Regions from separate parts of the Erwinia sp. AC075 genome, predicted to be linked through region 1. Evidence: riboswitches for the same ligand, from Rfam matches in the RefSeq annotation. Region 1 holds a riboswitch; each other region holds the start of a gene.
What was found. Region 1 has a riboswitch for thiamine pyrophosphate ahead of thiC (phosphomethylpyrimidine synthase ThiC). Riboswitches for the same ligand answer to the same signal wherever they lie in the genome.

Region 1 (5,884 bases):
TCCGCCGAGGCCGATAATCAGTACGCTGCCTGCCTGCAATTTCTGCTGGCCATCGAGGCCAAACTCCTCCAGCAGGAGCTGACGGCTGTAGCGTAAAAAGTCGTTGTCACTGAACATGGGCTTCGTCCCCGTTTCCAGCCAGATCGAGCAGCTGCGCGGTAGCTGCCTGCCAGTCAGGCGCCAGCGTGATGGCGCTGACCACCGCAATGCTTCCCACGCCGGTTGCCAAGACCTGCGGTGCCCGTTCCAGACTGATGCCGCCAATCGCCACCGTGGAAATCCCTTTCAGGCGGGAAATATGGCGCTGCAACTCCTGCAATCCCTGCGGCGAAGAGGGCATATTTTTGGTCTGGGTCGGAAAGACGTGTCCGAGGGCGATATAGGACGGCTTCTCAGCCAGCGCCCGATCGAGCTCGGCATCGTCATGGGTTGAAAGCCCAAGCCGTAATCCGGCGCGATGGATCGCATCCAGATCGGCGACATCCAAATCTTCCTGGCCCAGATGCACGCCATAGGCCTGATATTTAATCGCCAGCTGCCAGTAGTCATTGATAAACAGGCGTGCCTGATAACGCTTACCCAGTTCGATAGCCGCCGCGATATCGTTTTCGACCGCCGCGTCAGGCAGATCCTTGATTCGTAACTGAATCGTACGCACGCCCGCTTCAAGCAGGCGCGCGATCCAGGGCACCGTTTCCACGACCGGATAGAGTCCAAGCTGGGCCGACGTTGGCGGGAAGGCTGAGCGGCTCATGCTTTTTCCTCCTGCGACAGCGCATCGGCGGGGTGATAAAGTTCCCCGCCGCGGGTACGGAAAGCCTCTGACATTTCGGCCATACCAACCTCAATCGGTTTGGCTTCCGCCTCCTGTCTGGCGGCATAGTCCCGCACTTCCTGAGTAATTTTCATCGAACAGAATTTCGGGCCGCACATTGAACAGAAGTGGGCGACCTTGCCCGATTCCTGCGGCAGCGTTTCATCGTGATAGGCGCGCGCGGTATGAGGATCGAGTGCCAGATTAAACTGATCTTCCCAGCGGAATTCGAAGCGGGCTTTGGACATGGCGTTATCGCGGATCTGCGCGCCGGGATGCCCTTTTGCCAGGTCGGCGGCATGCGCGGCAATCTTGTAGGTAATCAGACCCTGCTTAACATCTTCCTTGTTGGGCAAGCCCAGATGCTCTTTCGGCGTGACGTAACAGAGCATTGCGCAGCCAAACCAGCCAATCATCGCCGCGCCAATACCGGAGGTGAAATGGTCGTAGCCAGGCGCGATATCGGTGGTTAGCGGGCCGAGCGTATAGAAGGGCGCTTCATGGCAGTGATCGAGTTGCTCGGTCATATTACGGCGGATCATCTGCATCGGCACATGTCCTGGCCCTTCGATCATCACCTGCACGTCATACTCCCAGGCAATTTTGGTCAGCTCGCCCAGCGTATGCAGCTCGGCAAACTGCGCTTCATCGTTGGCATCCTGAATCGATCCTGGACGAAGTCCGTCGCCCAGCGACAGCGAAACGTCGTAGGCGGCGCACAGCTCGCAGATCTCGCGGAAGTGTTCGTAGAGGAAGCTCTCTTTGTGGTGAGACAGGCACCACTTGGCCATGATCGATCCCCCCCGGGAGACGATCCCCGTCAGGCGTTTTGCGGTCATCGGCACATAGCGCAGCAACACACCGGCATGGATGGTGAAGTAATCGACGCCCTGTTCAGCCTGTTCCAGCAAGGTATCGCGGAACACTTCCCAGTTGAGATCCTCTGCCACACCGTTCACTTTTTCCAGCGCCTGATAGATCGGAACCGTACCAATCGGAACGGGACTGTTACGCAGGATCCATTCGCGCGTCTCATGAATATTGCGCCCGGTAGAAAGATCCATCACCGTATCGGCGCCCCAGCGGGCGGACCACACCAGCTTCTCCACTTCCTCTTCAATCGACGAGCTGACCGCGGAGTTACCGATATTGGCGTTAATCTTCACCAGGAAATTGCGGCCAATAATCATCGCTTCGGATTCAGGATGGTTAATATTTGCAGGGATGATGGCGCGGCCGGCCGCCACTTCCTGCCGGACGAACTCTGCCGTGATATTTTCCGGCAGGCTGGCACCAAAGCTATTGCCGGGATGCTGTTGCAACAGCACGTCACCCCGAATACGTTCGCGGCCCATATTTTCACGCAGGGCGATAAATTCCATCTCTGGCGTAATCACGCCCAAACGCGCGTAATGCATTTGCGTCACGCAGCGGCCAGCCAGTGCCTTGCGTGGGCGGGGAAGATGGTCAAAACGCAAATGATCGAGGCCTTCATCCGCCAGGCGCTGTTGGGTGTACACCGAACTGAGCTGCTCAATGTGCTGAGTATCACCACGCTGTTCAATCCAGTCATTGCGTAGCCTGGCAAGTCCGCGATGCACATCAATTTTTGCGTCCGGATCGCCATAAGGTCCGGCCGTGTCATACACCGGTACCGGTTCGTTATCTTCAAACTGCGGATTGTCTTTGCTGCCACCGACCATCGTCGGACTGAGCTGGATTTCACGCATCGGCACGCGAATATCCTCGCGCGAACCGTTCAGCCAGATGCGTTTAGAATTGGGGAAAGCGGTGCCCTGAAGGGAGTCGATAAACTGCTGGGCTTCTGCGCGCTGTTCGCGGCGGGTCGGTCTTTTATCACGGGTAGACATAGCTCGTTCCTGAAAAAAGGGAATTTGCTTGCCTGGAGTTCGGAGGAGTAAGCGCAGGGTGTGAAAATGGTCGGATCCACACCGTCACTGAAGATTTACTCTTGTTCCCTTCGCAGGTACTAACCTGATCAGGTTCCGCGGATCCCGAATTAACGGTCTCAGCCCCTAAGGGCACTCCGACAAGAAGAATTTTGCTGGCAGACAGCACCAGCAAAACAATCGTGGCAGGACTGGCCTCGCCACATAGTGCCCTTTCAGCATAAAGGGGCTTTTTTGAAACTACAAGGGGTTTACAATCTGATAACGTTTACGCCGGACGGGCAAGCGCACTCTCATTAGCTGCCTCAGGCTTATCCGCCGTTTTTTCCAGCGCCAGCTGAATAAAGCGGTCTTCAAGCGTGAAACGCGCTTCCAGCGCTTCGCCCACTGTGGACAAAGCATTCTGGAATTCGAGACAGTTATCGTGATCGATGGCCTTCTCGAGATGGGTATCATACACCTGCATGATCATCTCGGTGTTTGCCTGCAGGGAAGGGTAGATCAGCGCGGCTTTAGCCAACTGTTCGCTGCCTTCCATCTCCTGAATAAAGCGTTGATAAACGGTGAAATGCCCGGTGGAAAGGTAATCCACCAATCCCTGACAGAAGCTGTCCAGCGCGTTTTCATCGAGCGTAGTGAGCGATTCCTTGTTAGGCTTGATGCCAACCAGACGATAATAGGCAATCAACAACTGCCTGCGGGAGCGTAGACAAAAGTCTACCAGGTCGCTACATCCGCCGACGCGCGCGGTCAGAACTTCTAACTGGTTAAGCATGAGTGACTCCATGAGTGTAATTATTACTATTTCGCCCCAATCCAGTATTTCAGAAAGTCTGTAAAGCTGAGGATGAGCAATTTTATGCAACGTGAGATTTCAAGCGTAGACGTTGGCTGGTGGGTTGTCAGTCATGAACATAAACTTTGGTTACCGAAAGGTCAATTACCGTTCGGTAGCGCACAAGAATTAAGCCTGACAGGATCGCACGGATCACAAATCGGCGAGTGGCAGGGCGCTCCCGTCTGGCTGATCTGTGAGAACCGTCAAGAGGGCATGGGATCCTTGCGTCAGATCCTCGATCTGGACGTGGGCCTGTTCCAGCTGGCGGGTAAAGGGATCCAGCTGGCGGAGTTCTATCGCTCGCATAAGTGGTGCGGCTACTGCGGTCATGAAATGCACCACAGCAAAACCGAACTTGCCTGCCTGTGCCGCCATTGTCGACAGCGCTATTACCCGCAAATCGCGCCCTGCATCATTGTGGCGATCCGCCGTGGGGAAGAGATCCTGCTGGCCCAGCATACCAAACACCGTAACGGCATCTACACGGTGCTGGCCGGTTTTGTTGAAGTCGGCGAAACGCTGGAACAAACCGTCGCGCGGGAAGTGATGGAAGAGAGCGGGCTGAAGGTGAAAAACTTGCGTTACGTCTCCTCTCAACCCTGGCCGTTCCCCCAGTCGTTGATGATGGCTTTTATGGCCGATTACGACAGCGGCGAGATTGTCATCGATCCCAAAGAGCTACTGGATGCGGGTTGGTATCGCTTTGATGCCTTACCGCAGCTTCCTCCTCCAGGAACGGTCGCCCGTCGCCTGATTGAGGATACCGTGGTGCTTTGCCGCGAAGAGGCTGAGTAAGTACCCAGGCCGGCAAATTCACCCTTTGCCGGCTTTTGCTGAACCCGCTCGGGTGTTTAATCATCGTATTTCATTTTTTTAAATAAACTACTGTGCTTAATCGTGCAGCATCACGTATTTTATTGTTCTGATTTTGTCTGCCAGACTGCATTAATATTAATGTCATGTTAATAACATCAGGGAATGATGCCATGGAAAGGTTCAGGAAAGAACATTACTTATGGGGCCTGTGGCTCTTATGGATTTTTTCTCTTTGTTGTTACCTCTTCCCGCAATATAAATTCTTTGATTGTTGCCTGAGGGTGACGATCGGCTGTTATTTAATATTCGTTTTATTAACTCTCGCTAAAAGGATGGATCCCAATATGTTTAACTTCAATAAGAAAGAAACAGACTCGCCAGTGAACGGCTCAGTCGATACCGCCTCGCCGCAGGCACCGAAGGCCGCGCTGGAGCTGGCTGATGAGAGCGCGACGGCGAAAGAAACCCGTATTTCATCAGGCAGTAAATTAACGGGTGAAATAATTAATGAAGCTAATATTTCGATAAATGGTCAGATCGTTGGCGATATTGTCAGTAAGAAAACGGTACAGATCGGTCAAGAGGGGAAAGTGAATGGCAAGGTATCTTCTTTGAAAGTTGTCGTAAATGGTTCGCTAAAAGGATGCTGTTACGCGAAGTCAGTCACGATTCTTTCCCGTGGCCGAATTGAAGGGGATGTTTATGCCGAGGATTTCTCTATTGAGAAAGGCGGCGTATTTATTGGCAATTCTCATGTGCTTGATGAAAACAGGCTGCCAGATAAAGCCTCGACCGCGGCGAGGACAAAGCCAGAAATATCTGAGTTAATGCCGCCAGCGCCGGGAAAAAATATCAATAAAGAGCGGGGTGATAAAGCCGCTAAATAAGGGTTTGATATGCGCATTAAGCCACCCAACCGGGCGCGAGGTTCACCGCCCGGTGGGTGAGCCCATTCTGTCTTCCGCTCTCAGCCGCCCGGCGATCGCTCAATTTTTGTGACGCTGTGGCAGCGCCATTTCCAATAAATGTTACACTACGCGCATGCATGTGTGCTTAGAGAGCTTTTAAAAATGAGTGAACTGAAGAACGATCGTTATTTGCGCGCCCTGTTGCGCCAGCCGGTAGATGTAACGCCAGTGTGGATGATGCGCCAGGCCGGGCGTTATTTGCCTGAGTACAAAGCGACTCGCGCGGTAGCCGGTGATTTTATGTCGCTGTGCAAAAATGCCGAACTGGCGTGTGAAGTGACGCTGCAACCGCTGCGTCGCTATAACCTGGACGCGGCGATCCTGTTCTCCGATATCCTGACCATTCCAGATGCGATGGGCTTAGGCCTCTATTTTGAAACGGGTGAGGGTCCGCGTTTCTCTTCACCGGTCACCTGTCGTGCAGACGTTGAAAAGCTGCCAATCCCCGATCCTGAACAGGAACTGGGTTATGTGATGAATGCCGTGCGCACCATCCGTAAGAATCTGAACGGTGAGGTTCCGCTGATTGGTTTCACCG
Region 2 (5,884 bases), 2.7 Mb from region 1:
AACCCGACCTTCCGTAAAATTCTCTACCCGGCAGTGGTCGCCGTGGTGGTGATCCTGCTGTGGCAGGGCTGGGTCAGTTATTTCAAAATCCCACAGTTCCTCGTGCCGTCGCCGGTGGTGATGCTGCAAAGCCTGTGGACCAACTTCGGTTCGCTGATGATGTCGCTGATGTTCACGCTGAAAATCACCCTGATTTCATTTGTGCTGTCGATCGTCATCGGCTGCGCGGTGGCCTTTGTGCTGGTGCAGAACCGCTTTGTTGAAACGGCGCTGTTCCCGTACATCGTGTTTCTGCAGGTGACGCCGATTGTGGCGATCGCGCCGCTGATCATCATCTGGGTGAAAGACACCACGCTGTCGTTAGTGGTCTGCTCGACGCTGATGGCGGTGTTCCCGATTATCTCCAACACCACCCAGGGGTTACGCAGCGTGTCGCCCGGCCTGCTGAGCTATTTCCAGCTGAGCCATGCCAGCCGCCTGCAAATCCTGGTGCGCCTGCGTATTCCCTCAGCCCTGCCGTACTTTTTCGGCGCGCTGCGCATCTCCAGCGGACTGTCGCTGATCGGCGCGGTCGTGGCCGAGTTTGTGGCGGGCACCGGCGGCAATAACACCGGGCTGGCCTATCAGATTTTACAGGCAGGCTATCAGCTGGATATTCCGCTGATGTTTGCCGCGCTGCTGTTGATTTCGCTAACCGGGATCGCGCTGTTTGGCGTGATGTCGTGGATTTCCCGGCGCGCCCTCAGCGCCTGGCATGAAAGCGAAGCCGTGCAGTCTCACTAATTTAATGACCCTTTTGCCGACAGGATGAGTATGGACAGTGAACAACGTAAGAACGCCGTAGAGCAGATGCTGCTGGCGCTTCCCGACCTCGAGTGGACGCTTCAGGCCCCCAAGGTCAAACGTCTTTCGCGCGATTTTCACTGGTTCAGCCCGGTGCTGAAGCAGCAGCTGGAAAACAAGCAGGCCGATGCGGTGGTTCGCCCGCGCAATGAAGAAGAGCTCAGCCTGCTGGTCAAGGCCTGCGTGCAGCACGGCCTGCCGCTGATATTACGCGGTGGCGCAACCGGCAACTACGGTCAGCTGGTGCCGCTACAGGGCGGCATTCTGGTCGATATGACCGCGTTTAATCAGGTGGTGGAACTGGGTGAAGGCCGCGTGCGGGCGCAGGCGGGGATCCGTCTGGCCGAGATTGAAACGGTGACCCGTCCTGAGGGCTGGGAGCTGCGCTGTATGCCGTCGACCTATCGGCTGGCGACGCTGGGCGGACTGTATGGCGGCGGCTTTGGCGGCATCGGTTCAATCAACTATGGCCCGCTGGGCGCACCCGGCAACGTGCTGAGCGTGAAAGTGATGACCATGGAAGCCGAGCCGCGCATCCTCAGCGTTCCCGCGCCGCAGGCCTTGCTGCTGCATCATGCTTACGGCAGCAACGGCATCGTGCTGGAAGTCGAGCTGGCGCTGGCACCGGTGCATCAGTGGATTGAGCGGCTGGATGTGTTCGACGACTTCACCGAAGCGCTGGACTATGCCAATGCCTTTGCCCGCTCGCCAGGGCTGGTGAAACGCCAGCTTGCGCTGTTCGCCGCACCGATCCCAAGCTATTTCACCCATCTGAACGGCAATTATCAGGCCACGCAGCATGCGGTGATCAGCGTGATTGCGGAGCAAAGTGAAGGCCTGTGCAGCGGACTGTTAGAAAAGTATCGCGGCCAGAATGCCGTGCGCCAGACGGCGGACGAGGCGCGTGAAGCCAATGCCTCCTTGATGGAATATTGCTGGAACCATACCACGCTGCATGCGCTGAAAGTGGACAGCACCCTGACCTATTTGCAGACGGCGTTCAATTATTCCACCTATCGCCAACAAATTATTGCGATGGCGGAATTGTTCGGCGATGAAGTTATTTCCCACATTGAATTCCTGCGTGACAACGATAGCAATATCACTGCCAGCGGATTACAATTAATTCGCTATTCCAGTGAAGAAAGATTGAACGAAATAATGCAGATATTCCGCGATCATGATGTAAAAATAAACAATCCGCATGTCTTTACCATTGAAGAAGGTAAGCAAGGGGAAATTAAGGCCGAGGTGGTCTCAGTTAAAAAGGCGCTGGACCCGGCAGGACTGCTCAACCCAGGAAAGCTGCAGGGTTGGGACGTGCGCGACACGCTGGAATTACCAAGCGATCCGCTGTCACTGAATAAATGAAATCAGCATGAAATTAATTACAGTGAGTAAATAAAGCACGCAGCTAAAATAACGCGCTCGCCACTGGACGGTTTTACGGGATACCAAAAAACAATTACTCAGCAAATTTTGCTGCGGGCAGATCATTTTCAATTTTTGACAGGAAGCTATTGATGAAAACAAAGAAGGTCAACTTTGCGCTAAAGTTGGGTGCACTCGTCGTCTCTCAGGCTTTATTAATGGGTAACGCGCTGGCCGCGGCACCGGTTTCGGATTGTGATGCCGGCGTCGCCGATTCACTGACCGAAATGTTTACCTGCGGCTCGGTCCATGGCAGCCTGCGCAGCCTTTATTATTCCACCCACAACGCCTATTTCTCGCCGGGCTACTCTCAGGACACCGTCAGTTACGGCGGCAGCGTGAAGTATGCCACGGCGGAATATTATGGCCTGAGCCTTGGCGTCAGCGGCATTTTGCAACGCGGCATCTCGCATAACGATGACCACCTGATCGGTGAACTGGGGCCAAACGAGACCGGCGTCGGCGAAGCCTATCTGAGCTGGCACTATCAGGACTTCCGCATCACCGCCGGTGACCAGCGTATCAATATCCCGTTTATCGGCGACTACGACTGGCGCATCACCCCGATCCTGTTCCGGGGTGTGGACGCCAATTATGGCGACAGCGACAACTTCCTGCACGCCACCAAAATTACCCGCTATAAACCCTGGGGTGACGATCAGTTTCTCGACACCACCGCTTACACCGATGCCGATGGCCGCACTAACGGCATGTGGGGCATCGGCGGCGGACGTGCCCTGAAGCTGGATGATAAAAAGCTGACCGGCCAGCTGTGGTACGAAGAATACAATAACTACACCAAGATGGTTTACGCCGACAGCTTCCTGTCGTGGTCGGAAAATCCGTTGCAGCCCAAAATTGGCGTGCAGTTTATTCGCGGCCTGAGTCAGGGCGACGCGCTGGCGGGCGAAGTAAACAGCACCAGCTACGGCGCGCAGTATGCGATGAATTTTGTGCCGTCATTGCGCTGGTCACTGAACTGGGACCATATCGCCGCCAGTGAGAATGCCTATGGCAACGGCGCGCTGGTGACGCCTTATGCCCATAACACCTCGTCCGGCCAGTATTTTGCCCAACCGTTCTTCACCAGTACCCAGGATTTGGGGAGCGGCAACGCCTACTCCACCGATCTGAACTGGACCGCCAACAGCAATATTTCCCTCGGCAGCCGCTACTCGTTTATGGATTTGACCGCCAGCGCCGGCGCGTCCAGCAGCAATCAGTCGGAGTACCTGATTTACGGCACCTACAGCTTTGATGGCGTGCTGAAAGGGCTGAGCCTGACCGACTTTGTCGGCGTGCAAACCACCTCGACCTCTGACAAGAACTTCTGGCAGAACCGCTTAGCGTTAGAATATGATTTCTAAGCCAAAACAGGCTTAGTGGCGCTTAAACAACGGCTTTCGCAAGAAGGCCGTTTTTCATTATGACGCCAACTCGGCTGCCAGCCATCGATTGTAATCAAAAAGTAAATATCGTATAACAAGCCTCTCCGAGGGGTGTCCTTTATGGGCTGAGATGGCGACGTTAGCCGGACCCTTTGAACCTGATCTGGGTCATGCCAGCGAAGGGACGGGTTGGCAATAGCACCACTTTCGATCGTTGCCTGTTCATACCTCTGCACGCCCGGATCTCCACTCACTTTTGGAGGTCCCATGTCTGACAACATGTTTTCCCGTGGTCTTTATGGCCAGCTTCGCCAGCAAGCCGCGGCTGACTGGCAGCACTACGTTAACCACCCTTTTCTTCAGCAGTTGGCCCAGGGCACGCTGCCTGAAAGCGCGTTTCGGCGTTATCTGACCCAGGACTACCTGTTCCTGATCCATTTCGCCCGCGCCTATGCCCTGCTGGTCAGCAAGTTCCGAACCTTGCCAGAAATGCGTGCCGCCACCGCCTCGCTGAACGCCATCGTCGCCGAGCTGCCGCTGCATGTCGGTTACTGCACGCAGTGGGGCATCAGCGAAAGCCAGATGCGCAATGAACAGGAAGCGCCCGAAACCCTCAACTACACCCGCTATGTGCTGGATATCGGCCAGTCCGGCGATGCGCTGGATCTGCTGGCCGCACTGCTTCCCTGCGTCGCGGGCTATGCCGAAATAGGCCTCGGCTTGCTGCACAATCCCACCACCGTCACCGAAGGCAATCCCTACCGCTCGTGGATCGCCAACTACGGCGACGAAAACTATCTGGCCAGCGTTCAGCGGGCGATAGATCTACTGGAAACGGTTGGGGTTCAGCGCGGCGCACAAAGTCGTCTGCCGGAGCTTTCAACCATCTTCACCACCGCCACCCGGCTGGAAAGTGCCTTCTGGCAGATGGGCCTCAATGCCAGCCTGAGCAACGTGGTATGAACAGTCATGACATTGCCCGCGGCGTGATCCCGCCGGGGATTGAGGTGCGCGATCTGACCCTGCGCTACGGCGCACGGACGGTGTTTGAACGGCTGAATGTCGATATCACCGGCGGTCAGTTTGCCGCGATGCTGGGAGCCAGCGGCGTCGGCAAAACCAGCCTGCTGAAGATCATAGCCGGGCTGGCGCAGCCGACGGCAGGCACGGTCACGGGCAGCGATGGCCTGCCGGTGCAGGGACGCGTGGCCTATATGGGGCAGAAAGATCTGCTCTATCCGTGGCTAACCGTCCGCGAGAATATCAGCCTCGCCTCACGCCTGCGTGGCGAGAAGCCCGACCGCGAATGGGCTGACGAGCTGACGGCGCGCGTCGGGCTCAGCGGCTATGGCGACAGCCTGCCTGCCGGGCTGTCCGGCGGTATGCGGCAGCGAGCCGCGCTGGCCCGCACGCTTTATCAGCGTCAGCCGATGGTGCTGATGGACGAGCCTTTTTCAGCGCTGGACGCCATTACCCGCACCAGTATCCAGACCCTGGCCTCGACGTTACTGACCGGCCACACGGTGTTACTGATCACCCACGATCCGCTGGAGGCCTGCCGCCTTAGCCACCAGCTGTTGGTGCTGTCTGCGGCCGGGATTGATGATTCGCATCAGATTGCCGGACTGCCGCCACGGGCCCCTGACGATCGGCATCTGTTGCAGAGCCAGGGTGAATTATTGCAACAGCTGACCCGGGCGGCAGGATGATATCCGTAAAAGAATCGGCCTTTGGCCGCTGGCGGCGTGGCCTGACGGTGTTTATCGGCCTGATTACCGTCTGGTGGGCAATCACCCGCAGCGGCGTTCCTGCCTTCCTGCTGCCCACACCGATGTCGGTTGCCGACGTCCTGTGGACCAGCCGCGCGTATCTGGCGGCGCACACGCTGGTGACCGCGGCGGAAATCGTCAGCGGGCTGGTCGCCGGCGTGTTGCTCGGCGCCATCCTTGCGCTGTGCATGATGTTCTCCCCCCGCTTACAGCGCTGGCTGATGCCGCTGGTGCTGACCAGCCAGGCCATACCGGTTTTTGCGCTGGCACCCTTGCTGGTGCTGTGGTTCGGCTTCGGCATCAGCGCCAAGGTGGCGATGGCGGTGCTGGTGATTTTCTTCCCGGTCACCTCGGCTTTCTTCGACGGGTTGCGCCGGGTCAATAACGATCTTCTCGACCTCGCCCGCACCATGGGCGCATCCCGCTGGGCGTTATTACGCCATGTGCGGCTGA
Region 3 (5,884 bases), 560 kb from region 1:
TAAAAATCAGCGCGCCGGCAGGCAGAATTTGCCGCCGCAGCCAGGGCCATTCGACCACCACGAAATGGTTCCAGCCGCGTAATCCCAGCTGCGCGGCCAGCTGGCGCTGCTCTCCGGGGATCTGTTCCAGCGCCTGCAGCAGCAGACGCGCGGCTAACGGCAAATTAAAGAACACATGCGCCAGCAAAATGCCCTGCAAGCCATACGGCATGAAGGTATAGGGAATGCCCAGCAACGCGCAGAGATCGGCCAGCCAGCCCGTGCGGCCATAGACGCTGAGGATGCCAAACACCGCCACTAACACCGGCAATACCAGCGTCATCGCGCAGAGTCTTAACAGCGTGTCCCGGCCGGGGAAGCGGCGTCGGTAAAGTGCGCGGGCCAGCGGGATCGCCGGCACTACCGCCAGTACCGCGGAAAGAAAGGCCTGCCAGAAGGAGAAGCGCAGGACGTGCCAGAGATAGTCATCCTGCCAGAGATCCCGCCAGTGGACCGCCGGCGCACTCAGCCATAGCGCGCTGAATGCGGTCAGGGCCACGGCGACCAGCAGCGTCGCCGCCAGCGCACCGGGCACTAACGGGCCAGCACTCAGCGGCTGACGGCGCGTTGCCATGCACTGATCCATTGGCTACGTTGGCTGGCGACTTCCTGTGGCGTGTATTGCAGCGAGTTGGACGGGACGGTCAGGGTATCGAAACCGGCAGGCAAGGTGCTTTTCACCACCGGATACATCCAGTTGCCGGTTGGGATGCTGTCCTGGAACGGTTTATCCAGCATAAATTTCATGAATTTCTGCGCCAGTTCCGGCTGTTTGCTGCTTTTCAGCTGCCCGGCCACTTCTACCTGCAGGTAGTGACCTTCGCTGAAATTGGCGGCGGCATACTGCGATTTCTTCTCTTCAATCAGGTGGTAAGCCGGAGAGGTGGTGTAGCTCAGCACCATATCGCCTTCACCCTTGAGGAACAGCCCGTAAGCTTCGCTCCAGCCTTTGGTGACGGTGACGGTTTTCTTCGCCAGCTTCTGCCAGGCTTCCGGTGCCTTATCGCCGAACACTTTCTGCATCCACAACAGCAGGCCGAGGCCCGGGGTGCTGGTGCGGGGATCTTCATAAATAATCTTCAACGGTTTATCGCTGTTGACCAACTCTTTCAGGCTGGTGGGCGGATTTTGCAGCTTGGTTTTATCGTACACAAAGGCGAACCAGCCGTAGTCATACGGCACAAAGGTCTTATCGTTCCAGCCACCCGGAACGGTGACCTTGCTGGTGTCCACCTGGCCTGGTGCGAACAGGCCGGTTTTCTCTGCCGCATCCAGCAGATTGTTATCGAGGCCCAGCACCACGTCCGCCTTGCTGTTTTTGCCTTCCATCCGCAGACGGTTAAGCAGCGAGACGCCGTCTTCCAGCGCCACGTATTTCAGCTCGCAGCCGCAGTCTGCTTCAAACGCCTTTTTGATGGCAGGACCCGGCCCCCAGTCAGCGGAAAATGAGTCGTAGGTATAAACAGTCAGGACGGGTTTAGCCGCGAAGGCCGGGAAGGTGCTGAGGATCAGTAAAGGCAGAACTTTTTTTAACACTTTGCGTTCCTTGAAAGTTAGGTGTCGCAAAGGATCTGAGCAATCTGGAGAGTCTCAAATCCCTACGCCGGCATTATCCGGATCAGGTTCGACGGGTTTGTCTCAGCGCTGGCAGTGAAACACCGCGAACGCACCCCGTTGAGAACGGCCTATTCTAGTGATTTCCGCTGGGTAACGAAAGCATCATGCGTCGTCAGGGGCGAACCAGGCGGATTTAAAATCAAACCAGCCCAGCATATTCATTCTGACTCCGCGCATACTGCGTTGACCTTCCAGCAGCAGCCAGTGATGGAACAGCGGATGCAGCGTCCAGGTGTTGATCAACTGCTTGCCCCAGTCGGCCAGCGGCAGCTTCTGTTCGCGCCAGCGTTGCGCATCCTTTTCCCAGTCCAGCGTCACGCAATGATGCACCAGCGGGATTTCGTACAGCAGCGCAAACACGGAAAATTCCAGCGGCAGGGTGAAGTTGGCGCTGCCGAGCCAGATATCGCTTTCGGCTTCGCCACGGTGCCAGACGTCATAATCGACCTGTTGGGTGATCAACTCCACGCCCTGTTCGGCGAGGATTGGCCGTAACGCATTGGCGATGCCCTGATGCTCGACGTGATCGTTATACCAGGTCAGCGTCAGGGTGGTCAGCCCGTCGGGCTTCTGGCTGGCAGCCATATCGCGGCGATGATGCCAGCGCGGCAGCAGGCCATAAGCCGGGAACCAGTAGCGTTGATAGCCAATACCGGCATGGTTCAGCAGGGCGATTGGGTTGAACAGCGTGCTGACCCAGCGACGGATGTGTTCATCGCGACCCTGTTCGGATCGCTGGTCAAACAGCAGGAAATAGCAGCCTTCTTCCAGACGACTCTCTTCCGATTTTTCTTCCAGCCCTTTGCCTTCCAGCTTAACCCCGGCATAAACCAGCTCATCACTGATTTCCGGCAGCACCCAGATATTCACTTCATCAATCAGCGCGCGGTAACCAAAATAGTCATCAAACGCCTGGATCCTCAGTTGGGTGGTCTGATTGCGCACCACCGCATACGGGCCGGTGCCAATCGGCTGACGGGCGAAGTCCGCGAGGAATGGCCACTCTTTTGGCAGGATCATGGTGCTGACGCTGCCCAGCAGCCAGGGAAGCCAGTTGTCGGGCTGATGCAGATGAATATCCAGCGTCCAGGGCGCCGAGGACTCAATGCGATCGAAATGGGCATAAAGGCGTTGGGGCTTCAGTCGCTCAAGGGTGCTGATTATGTCGGCCATCTCCAGCTCCCGGCCATGATGAAAGTGGATCGCCGGGCGCAGATAAAACCGCCAGTGCAGCGGAGAAAGCTGCTGCCAGTGGTGGGCAATATCGGCTTCGATTTCCCCATTTTCCTCATTTATCCGCGTCAGGCTGCTAAAAATCTGACGGGCAAGGTGGGTTTCAGAACGACGCAGCGGCGTACCGGGTAACAGATTCAGTAACGAGCGATAGTACATCACCCGCAGGATATGTTTCCCCTGGCGGAAACTGCGGCCAAGATGCGAGATCAGCATCTGTCTGACCGCGTTTTTATCGCCCACCAGCTGCACCAGTTGGTCGATGCGATCGTTCTCCAGCAACTCTTCCGCCCGCTGCTGTTGCAATGCCAGCCCGGTGTAATGGAAGCTAAGCTTTGAACGTTTTCCGCGCCCGGCTTCAGCCTGCCAGTTCAGCCAGCCCTGTTCCTGCATCGCGTTCAGCAGATTGCGCATATGCCGGCGGGAGCAGCTCAGTTGTACCGCCAGATCGTTGAGCGTGGTCTCCTGCGGCTGGCCTTCGCAGCACTGCCACAGGCGGATAAACTGTTGTTGTAAGCGGGCAGAAGACATAAAAGAGGAACCCTTATCAGAAAGCAGTCTGTTTTTTCTTCCTTATATTAGGACGATAATGCCCGCAGATGAAAGAGCGGGAGACATTCTTCGAATGCGCTCTGACATTGATGATTCTGAGTATGGTGCCTTTCACCAGCCAGCCGGGTTAATACCTTGCTGGCTTTTTTCGCTGCTCCATGTTTTCTTCTATGCTTGCTGTTTGTCGACTCACATTTGTGGCGACTTTTTTTGAAGGATCAGCTATGAAATCGCTCCTCACGCGCCGTCGCCGTATCAATCCTGTTTACGTCGCCTTTATGGCCGTGTCGTTTATGGTGGGCGTGGCGGGTGCGCTTCAGGCTCCGACGCTTAGCCTGTTTCTGACCCGTGAAGTGGCCGTTCGCCCGTTCTGGGTCGGGCTGTTTTACACCATCAATGCGATAGCCGGCATTGCGGTGAGCATTCTGCTGGCAAAGCGCTCGGACAACCGGGGCGACCGCCGCATGCTGATCCTGTTTTGCTGCGTGATGGCGATTGGCAACGCGCTGATCTTTGCCTTCAACCGTGATTATCTGACGCTGATTACCTTTGGCGTGCTGCTCTCCGCGCTGGCCAGCGTGTCGATGCCGCAAATCTTTGCCCTTGCCCGCGAATATGCTGACAGCTCGGCCAGAGAGGTGGTGATGTTCAGTTCGGTGATGCGTGCCCAACTGTCACTGGCCTGGGTAGTCGGGCCGCCGTTGTCCTTTGCGCTGGCGCTGAATTACGGCTTCACCACCATGTTTTTGATTGCCGCCGGACTGTTTGTGGTCTGTGTGGCGCTAATCTGGTTTGCGCTGCCGTCGGTGCCGCGCGTTGAACAACCGCCTGAAGTGGTGATCACCCAAATCAGCGCGTGGAAGAATAAAGATGTGCGGCTGCTGTTTATGGCTTCATTGCTGATGTGGACCTGCAATACCATGTATATCATTGATATGCCGCTGTATATCAGCAGCGTGTTGGGGTTGCCGGATAAGCTGGCTGGATTGCTGATGGGCGTGGCGGCCGGGCTGGAAATCCCGGCGATGCTGCTGGCCGGCCATTATGTGAAGCGCTTCGGCAAGCGCAAAATGATGCTGTTTGCGGTGGCGTCCGGGGCGATATTCTATCTGGGGCTGGTGGTGTTCCACGACAAAGCGGCGCTGATGGCGTTGCAGATCTTTAATGCCATCTTTATTGGTATTGTCGCCGGGATCGGCATGCTCTATTTCCAGGATCTGATGCCGGGAAGGCCCGGTGCGGCGACCACATTATTTACCAACAGTATTTCGACGGGGGTGATTCTGGCGGGCGTGATTCAGGGCGCGCTGGCGGAAACCTTTGGCCATTATTCGGTGTACTGGGCGGCGTTGGTACTGTCGATTGGGGCGCTGGTGATGTCGGCCAAAGTGAAGGATGTCTGAGGGACGTTCGGGCGGAAGTTCTTCCGCCCGTAGGGTCACTAACGCAGAAAGGCCGGCTGGGTTTTCTCATACGCCGTAATGTCGGCGTCATGTTGTAGCGTCAGGCCAATGTTATCCAGCCCGTTGATCAGGCAGTGTCGGCGGAAGCTGTCGATGCTGAACGCGTAGTGCTTACCATCGGCGATGACCTCCTGCTTTTCCAGATCGACGGTGATTTCCACGCCCGGCTGTGCGGCAACCAGCTGGAACAGCGTGTCTACCTCTTCCTCGCTCAACGACACCAGCAGCAGCTGATTGTTAAACGAATTATTGGCAAAGATATCGGCAAAATCGCTGCCGACAATCGCCTGAATACCGTAGTCAGTCAGTGCCCAGGGCGCATGCTCACGGGAGGAGCCGCAGCCAAAGTTTTCCCGCGTCAGCATAATGCTGGCACCACGAAACGCGGGCTTGTTCAACACGAAATCCGGGTTGGGGATCTGGCCTTCGGCATCGCTGTAACGCCAGTCGTAAAACAGGTTGCGGCCAAAACCGGTGCGCGTCACCATCTGCAAAAATTGCTTCGGGATAATCGCATCGGTATCGACGTTTGCCGCATCCATCGGCACCACGATGCCGGTATGTTGGGTAAATTTCTTCGCCATACAGCCTCTTTAAATCAGTTCGCGGATATCAGCAAAATGGCCTGCTACCGCCGCAGCCGCAGCCATCGCCGGGCTCAGCAGATGCGTGCGGCCACCGCGGCCCTGACGACCTTCGAAGTTACGGTTGCTGGTGGAGGCGCAACGCTCACCGGGATTCAGACGGTCGTTATTCATTGCCAGACACATTGAGCAGCCCGGTAAGCGCCATTCAAAACCGGCATCAAGGAAGATTTTGTCCAGACCTTCCTCTTCCGCCTGTGCTTTGACCGGACCGGATCCCGGCACGACATAGGCCTGAACGCCTGGCGCAATCTTGTGGCCTTTCACCACCGATGCCGCCGCCCGCAAATCCTCAATACGTGAGTTGGTGCAGGAGCCGATAAAGACTTTGTCGAT

Region 2: it holds a riboswitch for thiamine pyrophosphate, as region 1 does, so the genes downstream of both, tenA (thiaminase II) here and thiC (phosphomethylpyrimidine synthase ThiC) in region 1, are expected to answer to the same signal.
Region 3: it holds a riboswitch for thiamine pyrophosphate, as region 1 does, so the genes downstream of both, thiB (thiamine ABC transporter substrate binding subunit) here and thiC (phosphomethylpyrimidine synthase ThiC) in region 1, are expected to answer to the same signal.

Annotation. Positions count from the first base shown of each region.
Region 1 covers NZ_CEEDEU010000001.1:3,472,187-3,478,070, reverse strand. The annotation lists gene AC0IXH_RS16365 (HesA/MoeB/ThiF family protein) at 1-117, opposite strand, end outside; gene thiE (thiamine phosphate synthase) at 107-754, opposite strand; gene thiC (phosphomethylpyrimidine synthase ThiC) at 751-2,685, opposite strand; TPP riboswitch at 2,774-2,874, opposite strand; gene AC0IXH_RS16350 (Rsd/AlgQ family anti-sigma factor) at 2,993-3,499, opposite strand; gene nudC (NAD(+) diphosphatase) at 3,584-4,357, shown strand; gene AC0IXH_RS16340 (bactofilin family protein) at 4,723-5,265, shown strand; gene hemE (uroporphyrinogen decarboxylase) at 5,449-5,884, shown strand, end outside.
Region 2 covers NZ_CEEDEU010000001.1:723,938-729,821, reverse strand. The annotation lists gene AC0IXH_RS03365 (ABC transporter permease) at 1-783, shown strand, start outside; gene AC0IXH_RS03360 (FAD-binding oxidoreductase) at 814-2,214, shown strand; gene AC0IXH_RS03355 (TonB-dependent receptor) at 2,367-3,641, shown strand; TPP riboswitch at 3,760-3,864, shown strand; gene tenA (thiaminase II) at 3,930-4,625, shown strand; gene AC0IXH_RS03345 (ABC transporter ATP-binding protein) at 4,622-5,371, shown strand; gene AC0IXH_RS03340 (ABC transporter permease) at 5,368-5,884, shown strand, end outside.
Region 3 covers NZ_CEEDEU010000001.1:2,909,794-2,915,677, reverse strand. The annotation lists gene thiP (thiamine/thiamine pyrophosphate ABC transporter permease ThiP) at 1-613, opposite strand, end outside; gene thiB (thiamine ABC transporter substrate binding subunit) at 589-1,575, opposite strand; TPP riboswitch at 1,617-1,723, opposite strand; gene sgrR (HTH-type transcriptional regulator SgrR) at 1,759-3,420, opposite strand; gene AC0IXH_RS13860 (sugar efflux transporter) at 3,666-4,844, shown strand; gene leuD (3-isopropylmalate dehydratase small subunit) at 4,883-5,488, opposite strand; gene leuC (3-isopropylmalate dehydratase large subunit) at 5,498-5,884, opposite strand, start outside.